Regions from separate parts of the Paenibacillus sp. JNUCC 35 genome, predicted to be linked through region 1. Evidence: riboswitches for the same ligand, from Rfam matches in the RefSeq annotation. Region 1 holds a riboswitch; each other region holds the start of a gene.
What was found. A riboswitch is a leader RNA that binds a small molecule or an ion and turns the genes downstream of it on or off. The one in region 1 is predicted to bind cyclic di-AMP.
Positions count from the first base shown of each region.

Region 2: another riboswitch for cyclic di-AMP. It lies ahead of AC2TF6_RS06350 (TrkH family potassium uptake protein); the one in region 1 lies ahead of AC2TF6_RS21910 (3D domain-containing protein).
Region 3: another riboswitch for cyclic di-AMP. It lies ahead of AC2TF6_RS17045 (CAP domain-containing protein); the one in region 1 lies ahead of AC2TF6_RS21910 (3D domain-containing protein).
Region 4: another riboswitch for cyclic di-AMP. It lies ahead of AC2TF6_RS27350 (resuscitation-promoting factor); the one in region 1 lies ahead of AC2TF6_RS21910 (3D domain-containing protein).

Region 1 covers NZ_CM177771.1:4,846,226-4,850,892, reverse strand. Annotated here, with positions in the region: gene AC2TF6_RS21930 (spore coat associated protein CotJA) at 1-67, shown strand, start outside; gene AC2TF6_RS21925 (spore coat protein CotJB) at 106-372, shown strand; gene AC2TF6_RS21920 (manganese catalase family protein) at 450-1,019, shown strand; gene AC2TF6_RS21915 (hypothetical protein) at 1,394-1,615, shown strand; cyclic di-AMP (ydaO/yuaA leader) riboswitch at 1,880-2,070, shown strand; gene AC2TF6_RS21910 (3D domain-containing protein) at 2,082-3,047, shown strand; gene AC2TF6_RS21905 (polysaccharide deacetylase family protein) at 3,096-4,139, opposite strand; cyclic di-AMP (ydaO/yuaA leader) riboswitch at 4,284-4,424, shown strand; gene AC2TF6_RS21900 (C40 family peptidase) at 4,428-4,667, shown strand, end outside.
Region 2 covers NZ_CM177771.1:1,399,450-1,404,116, forward strand. Annotated here, with positions in the region: gene AC2TF6_RS06345 (CPBP family intramembrane glutamic endopeptidase) at 1-1,369, opposite strand, end outside; cyclic di-AMP (ydaO/yuaA leader) riboswitch at 1,549-1,698, shown strand; gene AC2TF6_RS06350 (TrkH family potassium uptake protein) at 1,756-3,099, shown strand; gene AC2TF6_RS06355 (potassium channel family protein) at 3,114-3,776, shown strand; gene AC2TF6_RS06360 (cation:proton antiporter) at 3,801-4,667, shown strand, end outside.
Region 3 covers NZ_CM177771.1:3,829,005-3,833,671, reverse strand. Annotated here, with positions in the region: gene AC2TF6_RS17055 (FHA domain-containing protein) at 1-777, shown strand, start outside; gene AC2TF6_RS17050 (Dabb family protein) at 851-1,141, shown strand; gene AC2TF6_RS17045 (CAP domain-containing protein) at 1,656-2,462, opposite strand; cyclic di-AMP (ydaO/yuaA leader) riboswitch at 2,469-2,604, opposite strand; gene AC2TF6_RS17040 (M42 family metallopeptidase) at 3,134-4,222, shown strand; gene AC2TF6_RS17035 (ABC-F family ATP-binding cassette domain-containing protein) at 4,330-4,667, shown strand, end outside.
Region 4 covers NZ_CM177771.1:6,030,353-6,035,019, reverse strand. Annotated here, with positions in the region: gene AC2TF6_RS27365 (TatD family hydrolase) at 1-344, shown strand, start outside; gene AC2TF6_RS27360 (ABC transporter permease) at 327-1,589, opposite strand; gene AC2TF6_RS27355 (ABC transporter ATP-binding protein) at 1,586-2,329, opposite strand; cyclic di-AMP (ydaO/yuaA leader) riboswitch at 2,618-2,812, shown strand; gene AC2TF6_RS27350 (resuscitation-promoting factor) at 3,097-4,218, shown strand; gene rnmV (ribonuclease M5) at 4,325-4,667, shown strand, end outside.

The DNA.
Region 1 (4,667 bases):
TTACGAGGCTTTGAAGCTCGGTACCCTTTGGCCGGAGCTGTACAGCGGCTACGAACCCAAGTGCTAACCCGGTCTGAAAGCGAAAGAGAGGGGAACGACAACCGTATGCACAAACAACTGGATGAAAATTATTACCGGCTTCTGCACGACCTGCAAGCGGCCGATTTCGTACTGGTCGAACTGACCTTGTACCTGGACACCCATCCCGGAGATGGCAATGCTCTGCAGCAGTTCAACGAATTTTCCCAAAAACGGAGGCAAATCGCGCTGGAATATGAGTGTTTGTACGGACCGCTTCTGCAATACGGGCAAAATGCGCTGCCGCAGCAGACTTGGGAGTGGGCCGAGGCTCCCTGGCCTTGGCAGGTGTGACGTGTGTAGAGGAAACTGCATGAACGGCCTAGACGGAAGAACAAGCACGGTTGTGCTTAAGGAGACGGGGGATTCCGATGTGGATTTACGAGAAGAAATTGCAGTATCCGGTTCGTGTAAGCAAATGCGATCCGCACATGGCCAAACTTCTGATCGAGCAGTACGGGGGTGCGGACGGGGAACTTGCTGCCGCGCTGCGTTACTTGAACCAGCGTTACACCATTCCGGACAAAGTAATCGGGGTACTGAATGATATCGGGACAGAAGAATTCGCTCACCTAGAGATGATTGCCACGATGATCTACAAGCTCACGAAAGACGCTACTCCCGACCAGCTAAAAGCCGCGGGCCTGGGCGAATATTACGTCAACCACGATTCGGCTTTGTATTACCAAAATGCGGCCGGCACACCGTGGACGGCAGCTTACATTCAAGCCAAGGGCGATCCTATCGCCGACCTGTACGAAGATATCGCGGCGGAAGAAAAGGCGCGCGCCACCTATCAGTGGCTCATTGACCTGACGGACGACGTCGATCTCCAGGATGGGCTGAAATTCCTGCGTGAACGTGAGATCATCCATTCGATGCGTTTCCGCGAAGCGGTAGAAATTCTTAAAGACGAAAGGGCGGCCCAGAAAATTTTCTAGCGGCCCGGACAAAAAGACGGGGGAACCCGTCTTTTTTCGGCAATTTTTAAGATAACCGAGTCGACAATTTCAATAGATATGGAAAAATTGAATAAGATTACTAATTTTTCCGGAACGTTTCCCATTCTGAAGGTGTCTTACTTATATAAAGGTTACAAGTAAACAGTCGTTTAAATGGTGCAGGTCTTATAGGAGTGGCTGTTAGGAGCTGGACATTGGCAAAAATTATGTCGTACTTACGAAAAATCTTAAAAAGCTCGTCAGCTTTCCGCGAAAAAATACCACATTTTTCCTATAAGTATGATAAAATGGAATAAGTTAGCAAGAAATTAAGAGCGAAACCTATATTTTGGAATAAGGAGGAGGCTGCTATTATGGGGATCACATTAAGTCTGCTGATCGGCATGTTAGTTCTTTTAGCGGCATCATTAGGTCTGCGCAAACCGAAGGAATTCGACCGGTCCGATTACGTGCCGTTTCGTCCTTTCGATGATATTTACGAGGGGAAGAAGAGGCCGACTGTAGAATCGGTACAAAGCCAGGCAGCCGTGAAAATAGAAGAAAAGTCGAGAGAAAGGAAACGAATCGCCAAATAAAGGTTTCCTCCTATGGGATGAATTTCCTGGATGTATGGTGAAGAAACCATGTCTTTTATGAGAAATACATGAGGATTACATAAGTGGATTGTGAGAATGGCGTTAATTTTCTTTCTCGCGTTTTTCCGGCCGAAAGGGCGGGACAGCATCAAATAGGCTTGATGGAACAGCTTTTTACAGCAGGTTCACCGGTGGATTAAAAAAATGAAAAGGTTGTTTTTTGCCAATTTGTGTGTGTTTGTTTCTAAAGATGTATGTGATAGCTTGTGTAGAGAGCCGAAACTTCTTCCGTTCCCCGGATTTTCCAGGAGCGGATGAGGTGCGGGGGATGATTTATTTCGGAACCGTATGTGAATGACTGCGGCGTCCGATAGGGGTGAATCGCTGGCAGCAGCGTGGGCGACTTCTCAGTCCGAACCCGACAACTAACCTCGTAGGCAATACCGAGAAGGAGCGTACATCAACTATGGCTTTAAAGCATCATTGGAAAAAAACATGCGCTACTCTGCTGCTGGGTGCAGTGGTGGCGGCATCTTCCGCATTCCAGTCGCAGGCGGCCGAAACGGAAGCGGCTAAAAACGACGGCCTGTTGTATTGGAAACTGGCTAAATCTTATCAGGAGATTGCAGCCGGTATGACCGATACTGTAGGACAAGCAGCCGATTCGGAACTTACCCAATCTTTGGTGACACCGGAAAATCAAACCCTGGTGCTATCCGAGCCAAATTCCATGTGGAACTTCGCTTCCCAAATGAATATGGACGTTCTTGACCTCTTATCGTTAAATCCCGATGCGGATCCGCTTAGCCTGCCGGCAGGCAGCGAGTTGAAAATTGTGGGGGAAGCGGCCCTTGAGCAGCTTAAAGCTTTAAAAGCGACGGTAAAAGTCCCGGCCCAGGCACCGGCCAAAGTTCAGCTTGCATCGGCCTCGCCAAGTCAGACGGACTCTATAAAACCTTCGGAGGCTCTTCAAAAGAGCGGCAAGCCGCAGGCTCCCGAACCGAAGAAAACCGCGGAGAAGAAGGTCGTTAAGAAACCGGCTGCCCAAGCGGCATCGGCTTCCGCAAAATCAGGCCAGACGCTGACAACCGCGGCGGGCAAACAGATTCAATACAAAAAAGTGCTGAATATCAAGGCATCGGCCTATTCCGCTGACCCGAGCGAGAACGGCGGATATGCCGGCATCGACTACTACGGCAACAAACTGACCGTCGGCACGATCGCGGTCGATCCGAAAGTTATTCCGCTCGGCTCCACCGTATATGTAACGGGTTATGCTTTCCCAGGCCTTCCGGCCAAGGGAATGATCGCCAAAGCGACGGACATCGGCGGCGCGATCAAAGGCAACCGGATCGATATCTTCGTTCCGGGCTCCAAAGATAAAGTAAACAACTTTGGCTATCAAAGTGTGAAAGTATACATTCTTAAATAACCATTAGCCGGAAAGAAGACGGGAGCGAATGCTCCCGTCTTTTGTGCGTTACAAATCCTTGGAAATTCCCATCAGTTCCGGAATCGTGACCAGCTTGTATCCGCTCGATTTCAAGGAACGGATCAAATCGGGAAGGGCCGTGACCGTACCGCTGAGATCATGCTTGTTGTTTCCTCCCGCGCTGTGCTGCAGAATGACTGAACCGGCTCGGGCGTTGTCCACAATATTGTGGTATACCTGCTTGCCGGATAGTCCTTTCCAGTCGAGGGAATCCACGTCCCAGTTCACGGCCAGCAGGTGATGGTCGGACATCCAGCGCACCTGCTCTTCATTGATGGCTCCGTAAGGAGGTCGCACCAGTCTGGGCGTATAACCGGTCAACGGTTTGATGACCTCTTGGGTACGCATAATTTGCGAAGAAAATTCCGAGGCGGTCAGTTTGGGCATAAAAGGATGGCTGTACGAGTGGTTGCCCACGACATGACCCTCCCGCACCATCCGGCGGATAATCTCGGGATGTGCCTGAGCGCGGTTTCCGATCACGAAAAAGGTCGCTTTCACCTGATGCTTTTCCAGAATATCGAGCACTTGCGGGGTATATTTGAGATCGGGTCCGTCATCAAACGTGAGCGCGATTTTCTTTCCTTGGGAGGTTCCTCTCATCCGGAAAACCGCCGGGTATTTGTGATGAATCTCGGCTAAGCTCAGCTTCCGCTGCTCCGTTTTCTGAAGGGCGTTCGCTTCCTGATGATGCTTCTGAACCGGAACGTCTTTCTTTTTCGTCTCCGGTTTGGGAGCGGATGCGTTATTAAGTTTTTTTACGGGCACGGGAGGCGCAGGAGCCGGAGCTGCCGGTGATACCGAAGGAGCGGCAGCGGTGTTTTCCTTGATCGCCGGAATTTTCGCAGGCTGGAATTTGGCTGGACCGGGTACGGATGACGGACCTGGATCTTCGCTTAGAGTGTGCGGGATAAAACGGTTTTCGTCCAGCCGGGAAGAGGCCGAGCCCTCGCCGGGCAGCTTTGCCGGGGAGCATGCGGAGACGAAGGCCAGCAAAATGGCGGATGAGACAGCCAAGGCTGCACGTTTCATGGGGAACCCTCCTCTAATGGCGTTTTCACTAGTTTTGTTTAGAGGGAGGAATTTTATCCGGGATTTGTTACAAAATAGACACAACAAAAAGGGTTGTCCGATTATGTAAATTATGTTAACCTTTTTAGGAGTGTCTTTGACACAATTTATACAAAGCCGAATCCGGTGAATCAAAAGCACCTGTACGGGGGACTTATTTCTGGGGTGAATGCCTGTCATTTTGCAAGCTAGGGAACCTCTTTCCCGAACCCGTCAACTAACCTCGGAGGCCCAAGGAGGAAAAATCGTTTGAAGATTTGGGTACAAAGCGTTGTAGTTTCATGCGCCGTACTGACGGCCGGTCTATTCGCGGCTTCGGATGCTCATGCCAATGCCGCTCGTTCCGCTAAAGTGCAGGTCAACGACCAACTGGTGAATACCGAAGGTACCGCACCTTTTATCGATTCCAGCAATAACCTGATGATTCCGCTTCGTCCTGTTGCAGAGAAATTGGGAACTCAAATTGGATGGGAACGTGCAGGAGCTCAA
Region 2 (4,667 bases), 2.8 Mb from region 1:
CGGTGTGTCCCGCCGCCCAGATGAGGCTGGGCAGAAGCACGGCCAGCCATTTGAACCGGAGCAGCCTGCTGAACAGGGCGATGCCGAGCAGCCGGAAGGTGGCCTCCTCGGAGATGCCCGCCGCCCAAGCCATCAGCGGAAGCAAAGCGGGCTGCAGCATGTTGCGGGGAGACGACATCGGGTCGTTCACCGACCAGACACCGAAGCCTTTCTCCGCCACAAGGAACAGCACCTGCTGGAGGCCGAGCAGGAACAGGCAGAGCAGATAGCCCTGCGCCATGCTGCGGGTTACGCGCGAGCCGAAGTCGGCGTCGCGCCAGCGGGGCATGACGGACTTTCCTACGCGTCTCCACAGGGCTTCGCCCGCCGTGAAAGAGAAGTAGACGGCTGCGGCCATCAGCAGCGTCACGAAGTTGATCAGCACGATCGAAAGCATCGCTTCCTGGCCGCTGCTCGTCAGCGTACTGCCGGCCTTATAAGCCGGATACATGTTGATGTTGTTCATGACGTAGATCACGGCATACACCGCCGTTAGCAGGACGCCCCGGGAAAAATCGACCGTCCTCCATTTAAGGACGGTATAGCCGAGGGCGATCAGGGCCATCAGGCCGTTGCCCCACAAGCTGATGCGGGTCCACATGGAGGCGGTATCCTCTTGGTGCTCCAGCCAAGACGTGAAAGCGTCGGGGAGCCGGAACGATTGGGTGAACGAGGAAACGGAGGTTCCGTCCAGTTTCACGCCGATCGTCAGCTTAGCGTCCCCGACAGGCTCTTTCCGCCGCTCGAACAGCAGCAGACCGGACTTGGCGGCAGGCGGGCTGATCCGCTCGAACTCCGCCTCTTCGTAGCCCTGCCTCGCTATCGCTTCCCGGGCGAGCTTCTCCGCATCGGCCGCGGACACGACGGCCCGGTCTTCGCCGCCGATGCCGGACCAGCCGATGACGGCTTTCGTGGTCATATGGATATCGATGATCCACTTCCGGACCGAAGGGGAAGCCTCGGTGACTTCTACCCGATAGTAATCGACGGGCACCCGGCTGGCGTAGCTTTTGTCATACAACGTTTGAAGCTTCTCTTTGGTGAGATAACCGCTGAGTTCCTTCTCCGATTGGTAGCTGACGAATGTGCCGGGAGCCCCGCCGCCCGTAACGACGCCGGAACCGTTTACTGTATCGGCGCCCTGCCTTTGCCGCAGCCATGCGACCGCTGCCTCCGCGGCTTGTTCTTTCGTAATGGAGGTTGCCGTTTCGTAAGGATCGGAACCGGCGGGAGCGGCCCCGGTATTATAGATGAAAACTACGGCTGCATATAGAAGGAATCCGGTCAGGGCGAGCAGCAGCAGCGGTTTATCCAGACCGTATTTTTTCATGGTCAGCTCCTTCTCCGATTGTTTTTTTAACCGTATCATAGTTTGCGTAAGGATGCCAATTCGTGACTCCCAGTTAGCTGCAGGAAGATTGTCTATGTTTCCCCCCGTAAAATCCGGTTAAAAGGGCTTTGTGCTTGTTTAATAACAGATATATAATGCGGATGATTCATTTCTTCGCGCAACTTCATACGCCGAATTTCCGCAGGAAAACGGGGGAACCATACTTTGGGGTGAATTTTACCGCTTGTGCCTGAATAGGGAAGGGTAAATAGGGTGGCCTGTACATCCGAATCCGTCAGCTAACCTCGTAGGCGACAGCAGGAACCATAACCGAAAGGCAGTGGGTTTCCAGTGTCTTTTTTGTGCTTCATATAGGAGGAAATTATGTGTTAAAAAAGTCGAGGTTTACGCCGCCTCAGATTCTCGTTCTCGGGTTTGCGCTCATTATTCTCGTCGGCTCCGGCCTGCTGATGCTGCCGGTCTCGTCAACGGACGGGCTGCCGCTTCCGTTCATCGACGCCCTCTTCACGGCCACCTCGGCTACCTGTGTAACAGGTCTGGTCGTGGTAGACACCGGGTCGCATTTTACGATGTTCGGGCAAATTGTCATTATCTCGCTGATTCAAATCGGCGGCCTCGGATTCATGAGTATGGCGACGCTTTTTGCCTTCATCCTGCGCAAGAAGATATCGCTCCGCGAAAGGCTACTGCTTCAGGAAGCCTTGAACCAGGGCAGCATGGAAGGGATTGTCCGCCTTTTCCGGAAAGTACTGATCTACTCGCTGAGCATCGAAGGAATCGCGGCTGTCCTGTTTACCGCCCGCTGGTCGATGGATCTCGGTTTTCCGAAGGGGCTGTACTACGGCATCTGGCACGCCGTTTCCTTTTTCAACAATGCCGGGTTTGACCTGTTCGGTCCCATTACCGGCCCATTCTCTTCGCTGACCGCTTACGCCGACGATTTTATTACCAATGTAGTGACGATGGCGCTCATCGTTCTGGGCGGGATCGGTTTTATCGTGATGTCCGATGTGATGGATTACCGGAAAACGAAGAGGCTGACCCTTCACTCCAAGGTGGTGCTGAGCGCCACAAGCATTCTGATCGTGACCGGGGCGCTTGTTATTTTTATCTTCGAGTATTCCAATTCGAAAACGCTGGGTTCGCTGGACTTCGGCGGCAAGATTCTCGCTTCGTTCTTTCAATCGGTCACACCGCGTACGGCGGGAGCGAACACGCTTGATCTCGCTTCTCTCCGCCAAGCGACTCAATTTTTCATGATCATCCTGATGTTTATCGGGGCTTCTCCCGGTTCTACCGGGGGCGGGATCAAGACGACTACGTTTACGATGCTGGTCGGGGCAATCGTGGCGATGGTGCGGGGAAAAGAAGATATCGTCTTCTTCCGCAACCGTCTCGGCAAGGAACGCATCCTGAAGGCGATCACTTTGACGATGTTTGCACTCTTTCTTGTTATTTTCGTTACCATGCTTCTGTCTACGACGGAAGATCACGAGTTTCTTATGATTTTGTATGAAGTGACCTCGGCATTCGGGACTGTAGGACTCACCCTGGGGCTGACCACGAAGCTTACCGCGTTCGGCAAGGTTATGATCGCCTTGACCATGTTCGCCGGACGTCTCGGGCCTTTGACATTGGCGTATGCGCTGCAGCCTAAAGCCGAGAAAGAACTGTACCGTTATCCAGAAGGAAAAATCACGATAGGTTAAGGAGAAACAAAACAATGGCTTTCATTCAATATGCAGTTATCGGACTCGGACGCTTCGGTTCCAGCTTGTCCCAAGAATTGACTCAGCTCGGGCACGAGGTGCTGGGCATCGACAGAGACGAAGAGAAAGTGGACGAGATGAGCGACAAGCTCACCCATACCGTAGTTGCGGACGCGACGGATGAAGAGGTTCTCCGCTCGCTCGGCGTCCGCAATTTCGACTGCGCCGTCGTGGCTATCGGAGACAACATCCAGGCGAGTATCATGGCGGCGATTCTGCTTAAGGAGCTAGGCGTTAAAACGGTCGTCGCGAAGGCGTTGACCGATCAGCATGCCAAGGTGCTTGAAAAAATCGGCGTGGACCGGATTATCTTTCCGGAGCGGGATATGGGCGTGCGCGTGGCTCACCAGCTGGTGTCGCCGAACCTTCTCGATTACATCGAATTGTCCAAAAACTATACGATCGCGGAGCTCGTCGTTTCCCGGCGTATTTCCGGCCTTACTCTAAAGGAACTCGATCCGAGGGCCAAGTACGGCTGCAGTATCGTCGCCATCAATAAAACGGACGACGTGATTATCGCGCCTACCGCCGAAGATGTCCTGCACGAGAAAGACGTGATGGTCGTCATCGGCACGAAAGAGCAGATCGATACGTTTGAGAGCCGCGCGATCCGCTAAGAAGCGGGAAAGGGGCGTATGCGCATGGAGAATGCTTTGACACAGCTCATAGACTATGAGCTGTATTTATTTATCCTGATTGTCGTTCTGGGCATGTTGTTCGGCAAACTGGCGGGATGGCTGCGCCTGCCCGATGTGGCGCTTTTTCTGATCGCGGGGATGATTTTCGGACAAGCGTTTCACTGGATCGCGGAACCGAGCAGTTCGCTGACCAACCAGTTCATCCTGGTCGTCGGCTCCACGCTCATTCTGTTTGACGGTGGGCGCAATATCCGGCTGAGCGGGCTGAAGCATGTCTGGATCTCCGTCACGCTGCTGAGCATACCGGGCGTCATCCTTACGTGCGCGGCGGTCGCGGCCGCTTCCCACTGGTTTCTCGGCCTGCCCTGGCTGCACGCGCTTCTCCTCGGAGCTATCATCTCTTCCACCGATCCGGCTACGCTTATTCCCGTGTTCAAACAGGTGAGAATCCGGACCAAAGTGCGCGAGACGGTGGAGAGCGAGTCGGCATTCAATGACGCTACGGGCTCCATCCTTACCTTCTCGCTGATTGCCATTCTTCTGGGAACGGAGCACGTATCCGTCGCTTCAGGCGCCTGGCAGTTTGTGAAAACCGCGCTGGGCGGGCTGTCGGTCGGCGCCATTATCGGGTATGCGGGAGCCTTCCTGACCGCACACGTGAAAATCGGCTTTCTGCGCGATTACGCGACGATCCTGATGCTGGCGGCGGCTCTCGGCTCTTATCTGGCGGGTGAACATCTGGGGGTCAGCGGTTTTATGGCGACGTTCACGGCCGGGCTGATCTGGGGCAATTCCGACGTCTTCAAGCTGCATATGGAGGATAAAAAGCAGGAAATGACGCATTTCTCGGAAAATGTGACCGTTCTGATG
Region 3 (4,667 bases), 1.0 Mb from region 1:
GGCCTCGGCGTGCAGGCGGCTGGGCACCCGCCGCAGCCGCACGCAGCGCCGCAGCCGCAAGCCGCGCTCGCCGGAGCGGCTGCCTCCGCGGGACCGCTTCCCGGGTCCCGCGGCAAAATCCTCGCGCTGGGAGGCGCATTCCTGATCATCGGGATGATCTGGAACGCTTATTTCAGCGCGCCCGGGCCCCCGCTGCTGTACATCAGCAGCGGAGCGACGCTGCTGGTGCTGGATGCCGCTTACGTACTGCTGGCAATCGGCCTTCCGGGCCGACGCAGCAGCCAGTTGAAAGAAGCGGCACCCTCCGGCAGAAGCCCGTATCCGCCTGCGGCGGAACAGGAGCCGGTGTCGCTCGAGCAGTACTACGCCGGACTGGGCGAACGTACGACGCTCCTGGGTCCGCCGCTATCTGCGGTGAACAACGCAGATGAAACCGTTTATCTCGGCGCCGAGTCAGCCCCGCCGCATGCGAAGTTCCGCCATCCCGTGCTCGAAGTGCTGCGGGAAGGCCGGAAGGAAACGATTCTGCTCGACGCGGATTCTTTTATTATCGGGAGAGGGGTAGGAGATGCCGACTATATCGAAGATGTACTCGGGATCTCGCGGATTCACGCGCAATTTTTACGGACGCCGGAAGGTTATGCGGTCAAAGACCTCGGTTCGCGAAACGGTACGTTTCTAAACGACGGGATGCTTGTTCCTTATCAAATGGTCGCTTTGAAAGACGGGGATATGGTGCGGATCATTCACACCGAATTTACCTTCCGATTCGGCTGACCGGTTCCTGTCGTGGAATGATAATGGTATAATGGACGGGTTGTTGAAGAAACGGGAAAGAGGAGAATGTCCAATGATTACACATGTCGTGTTTTTCAAGCTTAAAGACCGCAGCCCGGAGTCCGTCGAACAAGCAAGAGCCAAGCTGCAGAACATGGAAGGCAAAATTTCCGAACTGCTGCATATCGAAGTGGGCGCGGATGTGATCCATTCCGAACGTTCTTATGACCTGGCTTTGATCACAAAGTTTAACTCACTTGAAGATCTCAAAGCTTATAATGTGCACCCCGTCCACCAGGATGTGCTCGCCTATATGGGCGAAGCCAAAGACGGCGTCGCTCCCTGCGTAGACTTTGAAAGCTAATTTATTCAAAAAAAATCAGGTAAAACTCGTAAGAACTTGCCGTTTTTCGCGGCAGGTTCTTTTTATGGTGCAGCCGCCGGCAAAACACTCGATGTGAAAGTCATGGCTGCCATCATCTCTAGGTGAGCGAATTCCTATGCACCGATGTCATTCAACGCCGGAAGCCTCTTTCCGAGTAGCGCAATGCCACTGCAACGCCATCTGAAGTAACACAACAGCATAAAGCTTTACTGCAGAATCCCTTTATTTTAATGCTGCCGAAGGATTAACCGATGCCGTACTTCAATAAATCGTCCAGAAATCGTCCCGCTTAGTTTCCCCCACGCCTTCTGTATTATGACTCCTTACTTCTGCCCGGGGCAATAGGCTCCTAGCCGCCTGTTTTTTCGCAAAAAAAGCGGCCGGTTCCGGGTCAGGAACGGGCCGCTTTTCACAAAGCTGCATTAGATTGGATTGTAGGATCAAATTATAGCCTTAAATTGTATATTCGCATTCGTGCATTTGCAAAATCGAATTAGTTCGCGATAAACTCTTGAACCCATTCGCCGTTATAGTAAGCGACTCCGATTTTCGTAAAGTTCGGGCTCAAAATGTTTTCACGGTGACCCTGGCTGTTCATCCACGAGTTCATTACATCCTGCGGAGTGCGCTGTCCTTTGGCGATGTTTTCGCCTGCATACGTATAAGAGATGCCATAAGATTTCATCATATCAAATGGAGATCCGTACTTCGGAGAGTTGTGGTCGAAATAGTTATTTGTATACATATCCTTCGCTTTGTCCAAAGCCATCGCGGCAAGCGCGCTGTCGGAAGCGAGCGGTTTTAATCCCGCTTTGGCACGTTCTTGGTTCACCAGCGTTACGACTTGATCCGCGAATTCCGATTGGGAAGCGGCCGGTTTTTCAGCCGGTTTCGGTGCCGGAGTCGCGACAGGTGCGGACGGCTTGGTTGTCGGTTTCGGCGTGTTTACGGGTGCCTGAGTTTCCGGAGCGGGCTTGCTCGGCTTTGCCGGTGGTGCAGAAGGTTTCTGGGCTTCCGGTTTCTTTTCGGGCGCGGTTGGCGCGGCCGGTGCCTCGGCAGACGGTTTTTCCGCAGGCGGAACAACGATCTGCATGCCTTTCCAAATGAAATTCGGATTTTTCAACTGCGGATTCGATGTAAGAAGAGAGGCGAGATCAATGCCGTATTTATTCGAAAGGGTCGCGAGTGTGTCCCCGCCGGAAACATTGCACGGCTCGGCGGATGCGGATGCGGCGCCTGCTCCGAAAACGGACGTAAGGGCAAAAACACCAACGAGAGTTGCTTTTTTGATAGATTTCAAAGTAAAATCTCTCCTTTTTTCGGCCTGCGAGGTTAGCTGACGGATTCGGGTCAAAGAGCAATCACCCGGCCATGAGCATCATGGCTTCACCCCAAAAATGGGTTCCCCCGTGCTTCCGGAGAAGCTTCGGCCTTGTTTTTTTGCTTTCTGTCTGAGAAGAGGAGCCTGCATGACGCGCTGCTCTGCACTCTCTCTCGGAAGAAGCCTTTTAATCCTAGCATGCGATTTGCTAGATTTCACGGGACAAAGTTTTCCAGCCACGGCCGGATTGTTTTTCCGGAAACGGGTTTATCGTTTGAAAACAACGGGGAAACAGTGTAGTATCACCAGTAAGAGAACGCTTTTGAAGGCATGCTAATTGGCGTAAAATTCCGGAATTTACAGTCTTTTTTATGGGAATTTGCAAGATTGTAAATAAGTGAGATCTTTAAAAGGAACTTCACCGGTTAACTTTCTCGGCAAAACTGTCCGGACAGATAGAATCCGGCGGATGTGCGACAATTTGGGTTGATAGATAGAGGAATTTTCGGGGTATTAAGTAGAAGCAAGTCTTTACATAGCGCTCAGAAACGGAAACCGGCCGCCGGTCAGGCGGAGAGCTTTCCCTTTGAACGGTTTCGTTTGAAGAGCGACACTACTCGTACCGGGATAGAAAAGGAGAGGTTGAGTTTATGGAGCAAGTAAACAGAACGTATCTGCTGGAAGTGCTGGACATGCTTTTGCAAACGCCAAGCCCGAGCGGATACACCCACCACATTATGGATAAAGTGAAGGCGGAAGCCGAGAAGCTGGGCTACAAGCTGGAACTGACGAATAAAGGCTGCGGCATCATTACGATTCCGGGCAAACGGAGCGATTACACGATCGGGCTCTCGGCTCATGTGGATACGCTCGGGGCGATGGTGCGGTCCATCAAGGACAACGGGCGTCTGCGCCTCACGTCGGTGGGCGGTTTTATGATGGCTGCCATCGAAAACGAGTACTGCCGCGTTCATACGCGCCAGGGACTCAGTTATGAAGGCACTATTTTAACGACCAAGCCTTCGGTTCACGTTTTTCCGGATGCGAGAGACCATAAACGCGTCGAGGAGAACATGGAAGTTCGCCTGGACGAACTGGCTTTCAACAAGGAAGAGGTACAGAAGCTGGGAATTCGTGTCGGGGATTTCGTGTCATTCGAGCCGCGGGTCCGCATGCTGGAGAACGGGTATGTCAAGTCCCGTCATCTCGACGATAAAGCGAGCGTGGCCGCCCTGTTCGCGCTCATGGATCTTCTGAAGAACGAGCTGATCGAACCGGCCTGCACCGTTAAAATCATTGTGACCACTTACGAGGAAGTCGGCCACGGGGCTTCCTACATCCCGGCCGACATCGACGAGCTCCTTGCCGTCGACATGGGAGCCATGGGGGACGATCTGACCTGCACCGAGCAGGACGTCTCCATCTGTGCAAAAGATTCCAGCGGTCCTTACGACTACGCGATGACCTCTCAGCTTATCCGCCTCGCGGAACATTCCGGGATCCGCCACGTGGTGGATGTATACCCGCAGTATGGTTCGGACGCTTCGGCGGCGCTCCGCGGAGGCAGCAACATCCGTGCCGCGCTGATCGGCCCCGGCGTTCATGCCTCCCACGGCATGGAACGCACACATGTGGACGCCATCGCGGGAACGGCCTCTCTGCTGCTGCAATACATTCTGCACCCGGCCGCGGCAGCGAGCGACCCCGAACAGCCGGAAAATCCGGTCAGCCCGGTTTAAATCCGAAGAAATCGATTCTACATCCGGCTGGTCTCATCCCTACGCCCGACGGCGGGTATGAGGGCAGCCGGATTCATTTGGCGCGGCGCTTAAGGACGGAGGAACTCATGAGTATTATTCATGCCGAACATCTAGTAAAAACTTACGGAGAGAAAGTTCTCTTCGACGATATATCGTTTACCATCTCGGAAAAACAGCGGATCGGTCTGATCGGTGTCAATGGCACCGGCAAGTCTTCTCTGCTGAGAATCTTGGCCGGTTTGGAAACGCCGGACTCCGGATCGATCGTTCATTCCAATCATTTCAAAGTGGAATACTTGCCTCAACAGCCGGAGTTTGATGAGCGTTCGACGGTTCTGGAGCAGGTTTTCTACGGAGAAACGCCGCTTATGAAAGTGCTCCGCGACTACGAGCAGGCGCTCGCGGCCCTTGATAGCAGCCCCGA
Region 4 (4,667 bases), 1.2 Mb from region 1:
AAGAAAAAGCCGCCGAAGTCGGCGGCATTATGCACTGCTATTCCGGCAGCTGGGAAACGGCGAAGCAGTGTCTGGATATGAACTTCCATATTTCCTTCGGGGGTCCCATTACGTTCAAAAACGCCAAGCAGCCCAAGGAAGTCCTCAAGCAGGTGCCGCTTGACCGCCTGCTTATCGAAACGGATGCGCCTTATTTGACGCCTCATCCGTTCCGGGGCAAGCGCAACGAAACGTCTTACGTGCGTCTCGTTGCCGAAGCGGCGGCCGAGCTGCGCGGCATGAGCCTGGAGGAACTGGCCAAAGTGACGACGGACAATGCCGTGCGTTTACTCGGCCTCAAATGAAGCGGTAAATTTCCGCTTCATTACCGTAGCGCAAAGCACGAGGCCGAGCGCGAGCCCCGCAAGCGGGGCGGCTGCATAAACGCCCGCCCCGCTCAGCAACATCAGCAGGGTAAGAACGATACCCTGCAGGGTGAAAGCGGCGCTGATGATCCGCACCACGGCGTCCACTTTCCGGCGTGGATCTACCGGATAAGTCTGCAGCCAGAACGTGTAGCGGTGCGATTGTTCCAGCGAGGTGAGCTGGATCAGCGAAATGAACAGGGCCACGAGGCAGACCGCAGCGGCCACCGGTGCGGATTGAACGGCCGCGGCTGCGAGGCCGGTGACAAGCGTGATCCGGACGACGATGCCGAGCAGCTCCGAACGGACGAACGTCTTCGTGAAGAGATACAGATAAAGCGAGGAAGACCGGAACGAATACCGGTTCGTAATTCCGGCCAGCCATCGTCTCTGTTTTACGCGCACAGGAAGCTGGGGCACATCGGCGAAGCCGCTAAAAAACAAGTACAGGCGGTACTGCTGTTTGCGCTCGTTGTCGATGAGGTAATCCCAGGCTACGCCGACTGCACGCCGACCGGGCCCGAGCCTGTACATGACCGCCCAGACGGCAAGTCCCGCCAATAGAACGACCCCGCCCGGAAGCGGCCCCGTACCGAACAAGGCGAAAACGACGGCTGCGCTTAAGACCCAGCGGTAACCCGCTGAGATCAGACGCCATCCGGGGGATGAAAAACGGCCTTCCTGCCACGAGCCGAGCAGGTTGGCTGTTTTTATTAGAAGAACAAAAATCGCCATCAGCCACAAGGGCTGTCCTTCCGTGCCCGTGCAGTGTTTGTACAAAGGCCATGCAATCAGCATCAGAACGATAGATCGTGCGGCCTGGATCCCCAGACTATAGCGGAAAGCTGCCCGGAAGAACACGTTCATAACGGGTTCCAGAGGAAGCAGAAACACCCGGTCCGCATTCTTCAGAAGGGTTCGCACCGAGCCGGCTGCGAGAGCCGGAACGAGGACGAGCAGAACGATCCAAATGTAGGGAAAAGATGTCGGAAGCTGCTGAAGTATTTTTGCATAATAATAGGAAGACACGATAAAAATCAGGAAAAGAAAACCGAAAAACTGGCTTCTTGCGACATAAGCCCAGTAGCGGGACGTTTCCTGACGGTAATGGTCGATTCTGCGCTTCCACAGCTGACGGACAGCCCCGGCCGTGCCCTCTCTGTGAACGGCTGCTTCTTGGTTCATGCCGGATTCCTCCGCACCAGCTCATAGAACAGCTCGTCCAGGGTCGCATCGGACAGCCCGGTTTGTTGTCTCAGCTCGTCGAGTGTGCCCTGGGCAAGAATCCGTCCCTGATGGAGAACGACGAACCGGTCGCAGTATCTTTCGATCGTGGCCAGGATGTGGGAACAGATCAGGAAGCTGGCGCCCCTGCTCTTGAAGTCCGCCATAATGTCGAGAAGAGAGCGCATCGCCAGCGGGTCAAGGCCGAGGAACGGCTCGTCAATGACATAAAGCGCGGGCTCGACAAGAAACGCATTCATGATCATGACTTTCTGCTTCATCCCTTTGGATAGCTGGCCCGGGAAGCTTTTGCGCTTAGGCTCCATCTGGAACTCGCTCATCAGGCGTCCGGCACGTTCCTTGAACGCTTCCTTCGGAATATCGTAAGCCATCGCCGTCAGTTCCAAATGCTCTTCAATCGTCAGATCGTCGTACAATTCGGGAGACTCCGGGACGAAAGAATACGAGGACCGGTAGCCGAGCGGATCTTCCTCCAATGTCCGGTTACGGATGCGGACGCTGCCCTCCTGCGGCTTCAGGAGCCCGAGGATGTGTTTGATGGTCGTGCTTTTCCCCGCTCCGTTGAGTCCAATCAGACCGACCATTTCACCTTGTCCGACTGTAATTTCGAGATCGCGGAGAATCGGTTTTCCGGGCAAATAGCCTCCGCTGAGACGGGAAATGTGAAGAATCGGATCCATGCCTTCACCTGCTTTTCTTCAATCGGTTATTGCGGCTTTCGGCCTTTTCGGGCGGATTGCCGTATCTTTTATTATAGTCAAAAAATGCCTGGAAGCCCAATGTCCAAGCGGGACGGCGGAAATGGAGAAAACTAGAAGCGAGATAACGGGAGAAAAAAGGAGAACGACTGCAAGATAATTAGATAAATGCCATTGGTTTGGTTAAATTTGCTTATTTTTAGGGAATATGCCCCCTTTACAGGTTGGATATTTGAGCGTAATATACTTTCATGATAACTTAATAAACGCCAAGTTTTAACGCTGAGTTTCCGTAAAAGGAAAACGGGGGAACCGCTGTCAAGGTCGGAACAGCTTTGGGCCGATACAACAGGAAACAATTTGGGGTGAATCTCAATGGCAGGTGCAGGCAGCACCGCCGGCGAGTAGGGCAGCTCTCACGGCCCGAATCCGTCAGCTAACCTCGTAAGCGTACCGGGAGAGATACCAACTGTCGTGTCATTCTGTTTAGTCGCGCTCACACACAGGCCACCGGGAAGCTTTCTCTTTCCGATGGCCTTTTTTGTTCCATATCGGACGGGTATTCGACCCGCATACAGGTAAACATCAAGCGGAGGTGATGCCGACCCCGTAGAGACTGAGAGCAACCGGTCAGCCGGCGGGAAAGAGCCAATTGCAAGGGTTCCGTTAGGAACCGCCAAATAAACCTAAGTCGCGTCCAAATCATCATGCGTATCACAGAGGCGAGGCTTTGAAGGAGGACCGAAGAAGTGGGCAATATCTCGCAATCAGAGACCCATGTTAAGCGATCATCCAGCATGTCCTTCGCATTGCGATGGAAGCATGAAAACTTGCGTATGATCATCCTTGCAGCTATCATTTCATTCGCTTTGACTTTCATGTTTTTGGTGTTGTTATACGGTACGGCTGGTAAAAGCGTATCATTGGTGGTAAACGGACGAGAAACCGTTGTGGAAACAAGACAATGGGTCCTACAGCGCCTACTGGATGAACAAGCCATTACAATCGGTGAGCACGATCAGGTATCTATGCCGCTTGACGGCAAGATTCAAGACGGTCAGAAGATTGTCATCGATCATGCATCACCCGTACAGCTAACTGCCGACGGGCAGACACAAACTGTGCATACCATTGCGAAAACGGTAGATCAAGTTCTGCAAGATTCAAATATTTCGCTGGGAGAGCACGACAAAGTGACTCCGGCCAAAGACACGGAGCTTTCAGCCAATGCGGCTATCGAAGTTGTCCGGGTGAAGAAAGAAACGGAAGAAATTTCGGAGCCCATCGCATTCAGTGTGGTCAAGAAATCCGATGAGGATCTGCTGAAAGGCAAAGAGCAGGTCGTACAGGAAGGCCAGGAAGGCGTATTGGTCAAAAAGAAAGAGAAGATTTTCGAAAACGGAAAACTCGTATCCGAGCAAGTTATCGATCAAGCAGTCAAAAACGCCAGTGTGGATAAGATTGTGGCTGTAGGCACAAAAAATCCGGTCGTTACGGTGGCAGCCGCATCCGAACCGGTTAAGCCTAAGCAGGTAACTAAAGCAGGTACCGACATAGACGCGAAGAAAATATTAAAGAACGTTACCTTGACCGCTTACTCTTCCGAAGAGCCGGGCGTAGGCAACCGGACCGCCAGCGGAACGAAGCCTGTTCAAGGGCAGACGATTGCCGTAGATCCATCCGTCGTGCCGTTAGGCTGGTGGGTGTACATTGAAGGCATCGGATACCGCCGTGCGGAAGATACGGGCGGTGCTATTAAAGGCCAGAAAATGGACGTTTATTTCGACAGCATGAATTATGCCAAGACTTTCGGTGTGAAACGGGGATATACCGTTTACGTCATCGGTCCGAATAAACCGACGCAAGATTAGGATAACATGTTACCTGTAACGAAGATTTACAAACCGGTAACAAACCGTATGCAAAAAGAAGAGGGAAACCCTCTTCTTTTTGTGCGCTTAAGAGAGGATAAAGAACATGATCAAAGAAATCATTGTTGTCGAAGGAAAAGACGATACAACCGCCATCAAGCGGGCGGTTGAAGCGGATACGATCGAAACCGGCGGGTCGGCAATCAACCGGGCAATTCTGGATCGCATCCGGCTGGCCCAGGAGCGCAGAGGGGTCATTGTCTTCACGGATCCGGATCATGCGGGGGAGCGCATCCGCAAAATCATTTCGGGCAAGGTGCCCGGCTGCAAGCACGCTTTTCTCCCCCAGGAACTTGCCGAGAAGCGGGGGGACATCGGAGTCGAGAACGCGACTCCGGACGCTATACGGTCCGCTCTGGCGAACGTAAAGACCGAATATGAGGGCGCCG